One region of the Paenibacillus sp. J22P15 genome, then DNA from elsewhere that is predicted to be linked to it. Evidence: predicted binding sites of a transcription regulator. Region 1 holds the regulator's gene; the other holds the start of a gene.
The links. The regulator LexA, encoded in region 1, represses DNA repair genes until DNA is damaged. The targets are predictions, from matches to a motif close to CGAACATATGTTCG.

Region 1 (6,080 bases):
GAGCGATGTTAGGCACGCTTCGCCCGATGTTCCAAGGGTTGTTTTTGGCGCCTCATTTAGTTGGACAAGCAATTAAAGGAAGTGTACTTGCTGCGGCATTATTCGAAGAGCTTGGGTTCGAAACGAAGCCAAGATGGAATGAGCCGCGTACTGATCTTATACAAGCGGTCCGTTTCGGACAAGCTGATCATTTGATCGCCTTCGTACAAGGTATCCAGCAAGCTGCTGCGGTTGATTCACATGTTGTGCCGGAGCCTTGGGATATGCCGGGATATGAGAATGCGGTCATTATGGCTGCTGGTACTTTCATTCAAGGAGGCAGCTTGGAGCTTTCAGCAGATGCTCCGATACGCGAACCTTATATCGCGTATATGCAAGGCGGCCTTACGTATGCTCATGCAAAATATGGTGTTCTGACTGCATTATATCGCCTAGTGGATAGTGGTTTAATTGTGATTAAACCTTACATGACTTGACACATTTGAATGCGAAAGGTTAGAATGAACATATTATAGAGCGACTGGAAGGTTGATGCGACATGGCTGATGATATTCGCAGAAATATGGCCTTATTTCCTATCGGCATTGTTATGAAGCTGACGGATTTAACAGCCCGCCAAATCAGGTATTACGAACAGCATGAATTGATCGTGCCTGCTAGAACAGCAGGGAACCAACGATTATTTTCGTTTAATGACGTTGAACGGCTTCTGGAAATAAAATCATTGATTGAGAAAGGCGTTAACATCGCCGGAATTAAACAAGTGATGAATCCGGTATCGAAAGAATCGGATGATGCAACAATCGTTAGTGAGCAATCAGAAGTAAAACGACGTGAGCTATCTGATCAGCAGCTTCATCGATTACTTAAACAGCAATTGCTGGAGAAAAGGCCAGGTCAGGCTTCACTCATTCAAGGACAATTAACTCGTTTCTTAAATAAGCGCTAATTGACTTTAATAACCATTGATGTGCAAACTAAGGAGATGATTCTGTGAGTTACACTAAAGACGATATTAGACGTATAACACAGGAACAAAATGTTCGGTTTATTCGTTTGCAGTTTACGGATTTACTTGGAACGATTAAAAATGTTGAAATTCCTGTAAGTCAGCTTGAAAAAGCGTTGGACAACAAAATGATGTTCGACGGTTCTTCTATCGAAGGTTACGTTCGTATTGAAGAATCTGATATGTACTTATACCCTGATCTTGATACATGGGTTGTATTTCCATGGGTAACACAAGATCGTGTTGCTCGTCTGATCTGTGATATCTACATGCCGGACGGAACACCTTTCGCTGGAGATCCACGCGGTATTTTGAAACGTGCATTGAAGGAAGCGGAAGAGCTTGGTTATACGGCAATGAATGTTGGTCCTGAACCGGAATTTTTCTTATTCAAAACCGATGAGCGCGGTGAGCCAACTACGGAGCTTAATGACCAAGGCGGTTACTTCGACTTAGCACCTATGGATATGGGTGAAAATTGTCGTCGTGAAATCGTTTTGACACTTGAAGAAATGGGCTTTGAGATTGAGGCATCTCACCATGAGGTTGCTCCTGGTCAGCATGAGATCGATTTTAAATATGCTGATGCGATCAAGGCTGCAGACCAAATTCAAACGTTTAAGCTAGTTGTTAAAACAGTTGCACGCGAACATGGCTTGCATGCATCGTTTATGCCAAAGCCTTTGTACGGTGTGAATGGTTCTGGTATGCACTGTCACCAATCGCTTTTCACTGGTGATACGAATGCGTTCTACGATGAGAAGGACAAGCTAGGCCTTAGTGCTGTTGCACGTCAGTATATGGCAGGAATCCTGCTTCATGCTCGCGCAATGGCAGCCATTACGAACCCTACAATCAATTCCTATAAACGTCTTGTCCCTGGTTATGAAGCGCCTTGTTATGTAGCCTGGTCAGCAAGCAACCGTTCACCAATGATTCGTATCCCAGCTTCACGCGGACTTAGTACTCGTGTAGAGGTGCGTAATCCAGATCCAGCAGCTAATCCGTATTTGGCTCTTGCAGTCATGCTTAAAGCAGGTCTTGACGGCATTAAGAACAAAGCACAGCTGCCAGCTCCTACGGACCGGAACATCTACATCATGACAGAGGAAGAGCGTCAAGATGCAGGAATTCCAAGCTTGCCGCTAGATTTGAAAGAAGCATTAGATGAGATGCTAAGAAGCGACATTGTATGCGAAGCGCTTGGCGATCACGCTCTTGCTCATTTTTACGAGCTTAAAGAAATCGAGTGGGATATGTATCGCACACAAGTTCACCAATGGGAACGCGATCAATATTTGACTCTTTACTAGAAATTAGATCCCTTGACGCCATAGGCGTTGAGGGATTTTTTTTGTGTTTGTAATAGCCAGTACCATATAGAGTTAGTACTATTCGGGAATCCGCCTTATTGCTATATTTGTTCTAATGGATAGTCGATTCAACGAGAAAGAGGTGAGCAACGTGACAGTATCCAATTCGGATCACGAAATAGATCAATTTGTGTACGTATTATTAACGGACACAGGTACATGGTTTACAAGGTTGATTAAAGCTTTTACAGGTGCTCCATATAATCATGCTTCCATTGTTATGGGAGATGATTTGAAGGATATTTATAGCTTTGGACGCAAACGGGCGAATAATCCATTGATAGCTGGGTTTGTCAAAGAAAACGTATATGAAGGGACGTTTCGCCAATTTCCTTCTACGCGCTGCGTACTGCTAAAGATCGCTGTATCGGATAAACAAAGAGCTTCGTTGTTGCAAGTTGTGCGTGAGTTTGAGAATAAAAAAGATCAATATCGTTATAATCTTGTTGGATTGATAGGTGTGCTTCTAGAACTTGATATTAAACCCGCTGACGCCTATTTTTGCTCACAGTTTGTTGCAGAGACCATGCGCAGGAGCGGCATTCCATTGTGGGAACGTCCATCGACACAAGTGACACCACATGATTTTCTACTGCACGAGCAACTCGAAGTTGTATACGAAGGACTTCTCTATAATTATCCATTGCTTAATCGTCAAAAATTAATTCGAAATGCACCTTCAAAAGCCCCCGCCTATTTCTTTTGGAAGCGAGTGGTTTAACATATGCGATTAGAGAAGATTGAAAGCACAAAAAGCACAAAAAGATCCATGTAATGGATCTTTTTGTGTGAGATTTACTATAGAAGGATTAAATTAAAGGTCTGTTTTAGTAGCCGCCAAAGCGCATGCAGCTGCATGCTATAATAACCAACAAGATGAAGAGAACAAGAATCGTACCAGTGTTTGTAAAGGCTCCACCTACATAACCGGACATTGTTCATTGCACCTCCTTTTGAATTGAATACATAGTATGATATGCGGATAAAGTCACAGTGATTGGGTAATTGTCCTTAGTAAACCAAAGAATAGGCTGAATCATCGATGCTTACGCACGGATTCAGCCTATTCTTTATGTACTAACAAGATAAAATTAATGAATATCGCGGAAAAGTCCGATGACTTTGCCAAGAATCGTTACATTTTGAAGTAAAATCGGCTGCATAGTTGAATTCTCAGGCTGCAAGCGAATATGTGTTTTCTCTTTGTAGAAGGTTTTGACTGTTGCTTCGTCATCCTCGGTCATCGCGACAACAATTTCACCATTATTTGCAGTTTGTTGTTGACGAACGATTACATAATCTCCATCATGAATACCTGCTTCAATCATACTCTCGCCCATGACATTCAGAATAAAGACACTGCTGTCACCGACAAAATGGGAGGGAAGCGGGAAATACTCTTCGATGTTCTCCGTCGCCGTAATTGGCACACCAGCGGTAACTTTTCCGACAATCGGTACTCTTGCTACGGACATCGGGATAATACCTTCAGAAACTTCTTGATCTAAAATTTCAATAGCACGCGGTTTCGTGGGATCTCGGCGTATTAGACCTTTCTTCTCTAAGCGGTCCAAATGACCATGAACGGTTGAACTGGACAACAATCCAACAGCTTCGCCGATTTCTCGAACGGAGGGTGGATAGCCTTTCTCCCGCACTTCATTCTTAATAAATTCAAGAATTGAATGTTGTCGGTTAGAAATCTTCGACACTGCAATCACTCCATTAGTAGGTTTGCAAAAAATTATAACATAGAACCGGAGTTCGTACAAACATAAGTTCTTAAGTACAGAGGTTCGTATTTTTTCGTTGACACCAAACGTTTGTTCGTGTAATCTAAAAACAGAACAAACGTTTGGGGTGCTGATAAATGATAACGAGTCCAAGTTTTTATAGAACGATACATAAGCAAGATACAAACAAAGCAACGAAGAGTAAACAAAGAGTAGGACTATTACTGAAGCGACATGCTGCTAAGATCACAGTTTGCGCTGCTGTGTTTATTCTTCTGTTTACTAGCTTCCTAATGATGGGAACATATGCTTCAGGGAATTCTCCTCAAGCAGCAACTGTAGAAGAGAATATTATCACTGTTAAGTCTGGCGACACTCTCTGGAATATTGCAAAGCAATTTACAAATGAAAGCCAAGATATTAGATATATTGTTTTTCTAATTAAAGACAGGAATGATTTACAAACAGCTGTTATTAAACCGGGTCAGAAGCTAATTATTCCTAGCATTTAGTTCCAATATCTATTACAATTTAATAGGAATATTTTATTCAATTAATTTTACTTTCTAAGTTATGCAGATGTTTTCACATCCGCTTGATTTAGAAAGTTTTTTTGTGTGAACTGCAGTGCAAACCCTGAATTCTATCGTCTATTAAAGGGGACTGAAAGGAGAGGCTATTTTGTTACGAGTTGAAGAGTTATCCCATTCATTTATGAATGGGCATGAAACGACCGCTGTTCTGCAGCAGATTAGCTTTCATGTACATAAGGGTGAAATGATTGCGTTGTTAGGGAGTTCAGGCTCAGGTAAATCCACGTTACTAAACTTAATGGCGGGTTTGATGAAGCCGACAGAAGGTCAAATCTTTATCGCAGATCATAATATCGTAACGATGAATGAAAACCGATTGGCAGAGTTTAGGCGAAAGCATATCGGATTTATTTTTCAAGCGTATGAGCTGATTTCCAATTTAACGGTTAGGGAAAATGTTGAGCTGCCGCTCGTATTTCAATCCACACATCCATTCATAAGAAAGAAAAAGGCACTTGCTCTCCTTGAGCAAGTAGGAATACCAGATAAAGCAGAGTTGTTTCCATCACAGCTCTCAGGCGGACAACAGCAGCGTGTCAGTATCGCAAGATCATTAATAACAGAGCCGTCAGTTATTTTTGCAGATGAGCCGACCGGAAATCTAGATACAAAAACAGAAGAAGAGATCATTATCATCTTGAAGCAACTGAATAAAACGATGGACACGACTTTCATTATCGTAACGCATGAACGTGAAGTAGCAGCTCAAACGGAAAAAATTATTACGCTGAGGGATGGATATCTTGTAACGGAACAAGAAACCGCAAGAGAAAGAATGTTTGCCGGGGGAATACAAAATTGAGAATAAGTGATATTACAAGGTTGTCCTGGGATCAGGTGAAACGCAGGAAAGTCGTAACAGCTTTATGTGCAGCAGGGATCTCCATAGGCTGTGCCGCAATTATTGTAGCGATGAGCGTTGGTGAATCCGCGCAGGTTTATATCGAGAAGCAAATGAATAGTTATCTCAAAATGGACGAAATAACGGTTACAGCTAATACTGGAGCGCGTTCGAGCAGCGATGCTGCCGCTGCCGAAGATGATTCTTTGAAGAAAGGATTGTTAACGGAGCAAAAGTTGAACATCATGAGGCAAATTGAGAATGTAGCAGCAGCAGCACCATATGAGCAGCTCAATCATATGGAGGTTATGACATTAGACGGGCTTACTTCACAAATGATGACCCAAATTATTGGTACGGATTTAGAGACGCTCTCTGCCTTTGGGAATGTAATGCTGCAAGGGGAAGTATCTGAACTAGCGGGAACAATCGTACTTAATTATGGTGCTACAATGGGGTTTGTTGATGAAGAGACAAGGCGGAAGGTGCAAGAGCAAATTGAAGCTAACCCTTATGATGAAGCTGTCTACA
Region 2 (6,080 bases), 450 kb from region 1:
AGTTGGGGACAATGCGGTTCGCCTGCGGCAAGCGATCGAAATCGGGAGAAGCCGTGCGGATCTTCTCGTATTTACTGGGGGTCTCGGGCCGACACAAGATGATCTTACAAAGGATGTATTAGCTGATTATTTGGACCGTGGGCTTGTGATTCATGAGCCGTCAATGGCACAAATTGAGCATATGTTTAGCTCTCGTGGAATTCACATGGTTGAGAGCAATCGTCGTCAGGCTTTGATGATTGAAGGTGGAGTGCCGCTTGAAAATACAACGGGGCTAGCCGTAGGCAATGGTTTGTCCGTGGATGGTACACTTTATTTGCTGCTGCCAGGTCCTCCGCGTGAAATGAAACCGATGATGGATGGGGCTGCTGAGCAGTGGTTGCGTTCTATGCTTGGAGAGGCTAATCCCCTCTATTCCCGAGTATTGAAGTTTGCAGGAATCGGAGAATCGAACCTTGAAGAGAGGCTGCTTGATTTAATTGATGGACAGCTTGACCCAACCATCGCCCCTTATGCAAAGGAAGGCGAGGTTGCTATACGCGTATCTACCAAAGCGAGCTCATCCATTGAAGCGGATCTCAAAATAGACGAAAGTGTAACTAAGATCAAGGAACGTGTTGGCGAGTATTTATATGCACAGGAGGACGTCACCTTAGAGGAGGAGGTTGTACGCCTTCTGAGAGCCTCAAGACGCAAGCTGGCTAGTGCGGAAAGCTGTAGTGGGGGTTTGTTCGCCGAACTCATTACAAACGTTCCTGGAAGCAGTGGAGAGTATGTAGGAGGGGTTGTCACCTACACGAATATAATGAAGCATCATTTACTTAGCATTCCGATGACTCAGCTTGAAGGGGAGGGGGCGCCTGGTGCGATTAGTGACTCGACAGCTGCATTAATGGCAGAGAGAGTGAGAGAACTCTCTGATGCAGATTTTGGTATCTCATTGACTGGTGTTGCTGGACCTGCTGAATCCGAAGGCAAGCCTGTAGGGTTAGTATATTTAGGCATTGCTGAACGAGGCAAACCAATTGCTGTGCATACCTTGAACTTAAGCGGTGGCAGAGGCATGATTAGGCTTCGAGCGGTGAAGAGTGCTTTATACCGGCTATGGCTTGCGCTCCAAGCGAAGTGATTTATTGGTAAGGAATGGCGGATGCAAGGTTGGAAAAAAGCTAGTTGATATAAATAATGTTTGTCAATTGCCAAGCAGGCCGTTATAATTGAGATAGTTATCGGAAGAACCGTGGCGAAGAATACTTTGCTGCGGTTTTTTTATGTCCAGTTGAGGGGGCGAAGCTAAAAGGCGAATGTATGTTCGAAAAAATGCTTGTCAACCCGTCAGAAAAAAGGTATCATAAAATTATAAATAAAGAAGGATGTGAGTTTCTTGTCGGATCGTCGCGCTGCACTAGAAATGGCTTTGCGTCAAATTGAGAAACAATTTGGTAAAGGCTCCATCATGAAATTGGGAGAATCCACACACATGCAAGTAGAGACCGTACCTAGCGGTTCACTTGCTCTAGATATTGCATTAGGAATAGGCGGTTTACCGCGCGGACGTGTTATAGAAATCTATGGACCGGAATCCTCCGGTAAAACGACAGTAGCACTTCATGCGATTGCTGAGGTTCAAAAGGTTGGTGGACAAGCTGCATTTATCGATGCGGAGCATGCACTTGATCCGCTTTATGCAAACAAGCTGGGCGTAAATATTGATGAGCTATTGCTTTCACAGCCTGATACAGGCGAGCAAGCTTTGGAAATCGCTGAGGCTCTTGTTCGCAGCGGTGCGGTTGATATTATCGTAATTGACTCCGTTGCAGCACTTGTACCGAAAGCTGAGATTGAAGGCGACATGGGTGATTCTCACGTAGGTCTTCAAGCTCGTCTGATGTCGCAAGCTTTGCGTAAGCTTTCCGGAGCAATCAGCAAATCGAAAACCATTGCGATCTTCATCAACCAATTGCGTGAGAAGGTAGGCGTTATGTTCGGTAACCCCGAGACAACGCCAGGCGGCCGCGCTTTGAAGTTCTACTCAAGCGTACGTCTTGACGTGCGTCGTATTGAGACGTTGAAGCAAGGAAATGACATGATTGGTAACCGTACACGTATTAAGGTTGTGAAGAACAAGGTTGCTCCTCCGTTCAAGCAAGCTGAAGTGGATATCATGTACGGTGAAGGTATTTCTCGAGAAGGTACGCTTGTCGATATCGGTGTCGAGATGGATATCGTTCAGAAGAGCGGAGCATGGTTCTCCTACAATGGAGAACGTCTGGGTCAAGGCCGCGAGAATGCGAAGCAGTATTTGAAAGACCATAAGGATGTTGCTGAAGTCATTGAAAAACAGATTCGCGATGCGAGCAACCTGTCTGCAGCAGCAGCTCAGGCTAATTTTAAACCTGATGAAGACGAAGAAGAGTTTGAAGATCTGGAATAAATCGATCTAATATCATACGCGCTGATGCTTCGCCGTCCCGTTAGGGGCGGCGAAGCTGTGTTTAGAGAGGATGTACGGTATGTCAAATAGCCACTCGCGTACGGTAGAAGAATGGATGATATTATCAGTTAAACAAGACAAAAAGGAACGAAAACTATATCATCTCTTTGCTGAGTCAGAGGAACCAATTTTGTCGGTGCATGAAGATATATTTATCCGATTTCGGCTGACAAAGGGACAACTTGTAACTGAGGATCAGGTCGAGGAGATTCGGATGGAAGATGAACGTTACAGATCTTATGTAATGGCCATTGCCTATTTGGGAGCAAGACCTCGAACGAGGAAGCAGATCGAGCAATATTTGAACCGCAAACTATTTGAGTCAGACAATATACAATATGCCCTTGACCGTTTAGAAAGGGAGCATATTGTGGATGATGAACAATATGCACGCCAATTTGCTACCAGCCGACTAAAAAATCGGTTGAAGGGTCGACGCTTTATCCAACAAGAGCTGCAGCAGCGAGGCGTGTCGAAAGAAGCCGTAGCAGAAGCTATCGATTCGCTGGACCAGAAAGTGGAATTAGCGTCTGCGAAGAAGGCTGCAGAGAAGAAATGGCGATCATTAAAAGGCGAACCATTTGAGCGAAAACGCAAGCTAATGGGTTATTTAATGCGCAGTGGCTTCCCGGCAGATATCGTGAAAGACGTGATAAAATCTATCGATTTGGATGGGGAAGAAGAATCATTCGAGGAATATGATGGGCTTTTGCTTGACAATTGATTTTACGAAAAGATAAAATGAGGTTGTATTCCTTCATTATTGAATCAATTTTCCTTCCAAAAGTTGATTCAATACGATTATTTTCGTCAAATTAGTAAATGTTTAAACGGTTTGAAGCCGGTTGAAAACCTAATATCATCCCAAGCAATGCCTTGGTGTATGCAACAAGGAGGTGAACAAGATGCCTAATGAGATCATTTGGGTCTTGATCTGTCTCTTTGTTGGCGCAATTTTCTTTGGGATTGGTTATTTTATTCGAAAGTCGATTGCTGAAGCCAAAATTTCAAGTGCTGAGCAAGCTGCTATTGTAATCGTAGAAAATGCGAAAAAAGAAGCGGAAGCTCAGAAGAAAGAAACTGTGCTAGAGGCAAAAGATGAAGTCCACAAACTTCGTTCCGAAGCTGAGAGAGACATTCGTGAACGTCGCAACGAGGCTCAACGTCAGGAAAGACGTTTGCTCCAAAAAGAGGAGTCGCTGGATAAAAAGTTAGAAGCGCTAGAACGCAAAGAAGAAACTGTAGCCAACAAAGAAAAACGGATCGAAGAGACGCAAGAGCAGATCGATTCCATTTACAAACAGCAGCAAAGTGAATTGGAACGTATATCGAGTCTGACAACGGAAGACGCGAAATCGATCATTTTGTCTAATGTTGAACAGGAAGTACGACATGAAACAGCACAGATGATTAAAGAGATCGAGCAGCAAGCGAAAGAAGAGGCCGATAAGAAAGCCCGTGATATTATATCACTAGCAATTCAACGCTGTGCGGCAGATCATGTGGCTGAGACGACGGTATCCGTCGTAACGTTGCCTAATGAAGAAATGAAAGGCCGCATTATCGGGCGTGAAGGCCGTAATATCCGTGCTTTGGAAACATTGACTGGTATCGATCTTATTATCGACGATACACCGGAAGCGGTCATTTTATCTGGTTTCGACCCGATAAGACGCGAAATTGCCCGCACTTCTTTGGAAAAGCTTGTGGCTGACGGTCGTATCCACCCTGCTCGCATTGAAGAAATGGTTGAGAAATCTCGTAAAGAAGTGGATGAGCGCATCCGTGAATACGGTGAGCAAGCTACTTTCGAGGTTGGTGTTCACAGCTTGCATCCGGATTTAATCAAGATTTTGGGTCGATTGAAGTATCGGACAAGTTATGGTCAGAACGTGTTGAAGCACTCCATGGAGGTAGCTTACTTGACTGGATTGATGGCAGCAGAACTTGGCCAAGATGTTACGCTCGCGAAGCGTGCAGGTTTGCTGCATGATATCGGTAAAGCGCTAGACCACGAAGTTGAAGGATCACACGTCGAGATCGGCGTTGAACTTGCTAAGAAATACAAGGAGCATCCTGTCGTTATTAACAGTATTGCCTCCCATCACGGTGATACGGAAGCAACTTCCGTTATCGCAATGCTCGTAGGAGCAGCTGATGCATTGTCCGCTGCACGCCCTGGAGCACGTCGTGAGACACTTGAGACGTACATCAAACGACTGGAGAAGCTTGAAGATATTTCAGAATCGTTTGAAGGCGTTGAAAAATCGTACGCGATCCAAGCTGGCCGTGAAGTACGTGTTATGGTACAGCCAGAGAAAATCGATGATACGGAAGCATTCCGACTCGCTCGTGATATCACGAAAAAAATCGAGAGTGAACTCGATTATCCGGGACATATTAAAGTTACGGTTATTCGTGAAACACGCGCGGTTGAATACGCGAAGTAAATCAACAAAAAAATATCAGCTTTTCAGAAAAGTGGCTGCTTGTTAGCCACTTTTCTGTTTGCAGGCGTACAAAAAAGGAAGTGTACTCACATGAATGTATTATTTATCGGCGATATCGTAGGAAATGTAGGGAGAAGCGCACTTAAGCGCGTACTGCCAGCTCTTAAAAGTAAATATAACCCTCATATTATTATTGCGAATGGTGAGAATGCTGCTGCAGGTCGAGGGATTACTGCAACAATTGCGAAGGAATTTTTCGAATGGGGTATCCATGGCATAACGATGGGTAACCATACGTGGGATAATAAAGATATTTTTGAATGGATTGACGACGAGCCTCGTATGGTTCGCCCTGCGAATTATGCGGAGGGTGCACCTGGACAAGGCATGGCATTTATTAAAGCAGGCGGAAAGCAGCTTGCTATTATTAATTTACAAGGCCGGACATTTTTGCCTCCAATCGATTGTCCATTCCGCAAGGCTGATGAATTGATCGAAGAAGCGAGAGAGCGTACAAACAACATCCTCGTCGACTTTCATGCTGAGGCGACGTCAGAGAAGATTGCAATGGGTTGGCATCTTGATGGGAGAGCTTCGATCGTGCTTGGCACGCATACGCATGTACAAACGAATGATGATACGATCTTACCTGAAGGAACGGCTTACATAACGGATGTTGGTATGGTTGGTCCAAAGGAAGGCGTACTTGGAATGGAACGAAATGCTGTTTTGCATAAATTTATTACGCAGCTGCCCGTTCGTTTTGTAGTGGATGAAGGCAAGTGGCATTTGCATGCCATCTCTGTACAGATTGACGATGCGACAGGAAGAGCACGCAAAATTGAGAAAATACGTCTTACGGAAGATGAATGGCTTCTGATGTAATACTATCAATCTCTCGAAAGTTCTGACTATTCAGAACAGTTTGTGAATACACGAAATAAAAGCAGGAATTTTTTTAACTCCCTCGAATACTATTTAAAAGTGGAATCCATCCAACAGTCCAAGGGGAGGTTCTTTTTATGGATGTATTAAAAGTTTCAGCAAAGTCCAATCCAAATTCCGTTGCAGGTGCGCTAGCTGGCGTTCTTCGTGAACGTGGTGGTGCGGAGCTGCAAGCCATTGGTGCTGGTGCG

Region 2: the regulator LexA is predicted to act here: its motif matches at 1,302-1,315, upstream of recA (recombinase RecA).

The regions. Positions count from the first base shown of each region.
Region 1 is NZ_JBWDNT010000001.1:830,201-836,280, reverse strand. It holds gene AC0YN6_RS03915 (methionine gamma-lyase family protein) at 1-476, shown strand, start outside; gene AC0YN6_RS03910 (MerR family transcriptional regulator) at 539-949, shown strand; gene glnA (type I glutamate--ammonia ligase) at 994-2,322, shown strand; gene AC0YN6_RS03900 (C40 family peptidase) at 2,474-3,103, shown strand; gene yjcZ (sporulation protein YjcZ) at 3,210-3,317, opposite strand; gene lexA (transcriptional repressor LexA) at 3,474-4,094, opposite strand; gene yneA (cell division suppressor protein YneA) at 4,253-4,627, shown strand; gene AC0YN6_RS03880 (ABC transporter ATP-binding protein) at 4,797-5,510, shown strand; gene AC0YN6_RS03875 (ABC transporter permease) at 5,507-6,080, shown strand, end outside.
Region 2 is NZ_JBWDNT010000001.1:384,855-390,934, forward strand. It holds gene AC0YN6_RS01850 (competence/damage-inducible protein A) at 1-1,129, shown strand, start outside; gene recA (recombinase RecA) at 1,385-2,434, shown strand; gene AC0YN6_RS01860 (regulatory protein RecX) at 2,514-3,218, shown strand; gene rny (ribonuclease Y) at 3,400-4,944, shown strand; gene AC0YN6_RS01870 (TIGR00282 family metallophosphoesterase) at 5,035-5,829, shown strand; gene AC0YN6_RS01875 (stage V sporulation protein S) at 5,967-6,080, shown strand, end outside.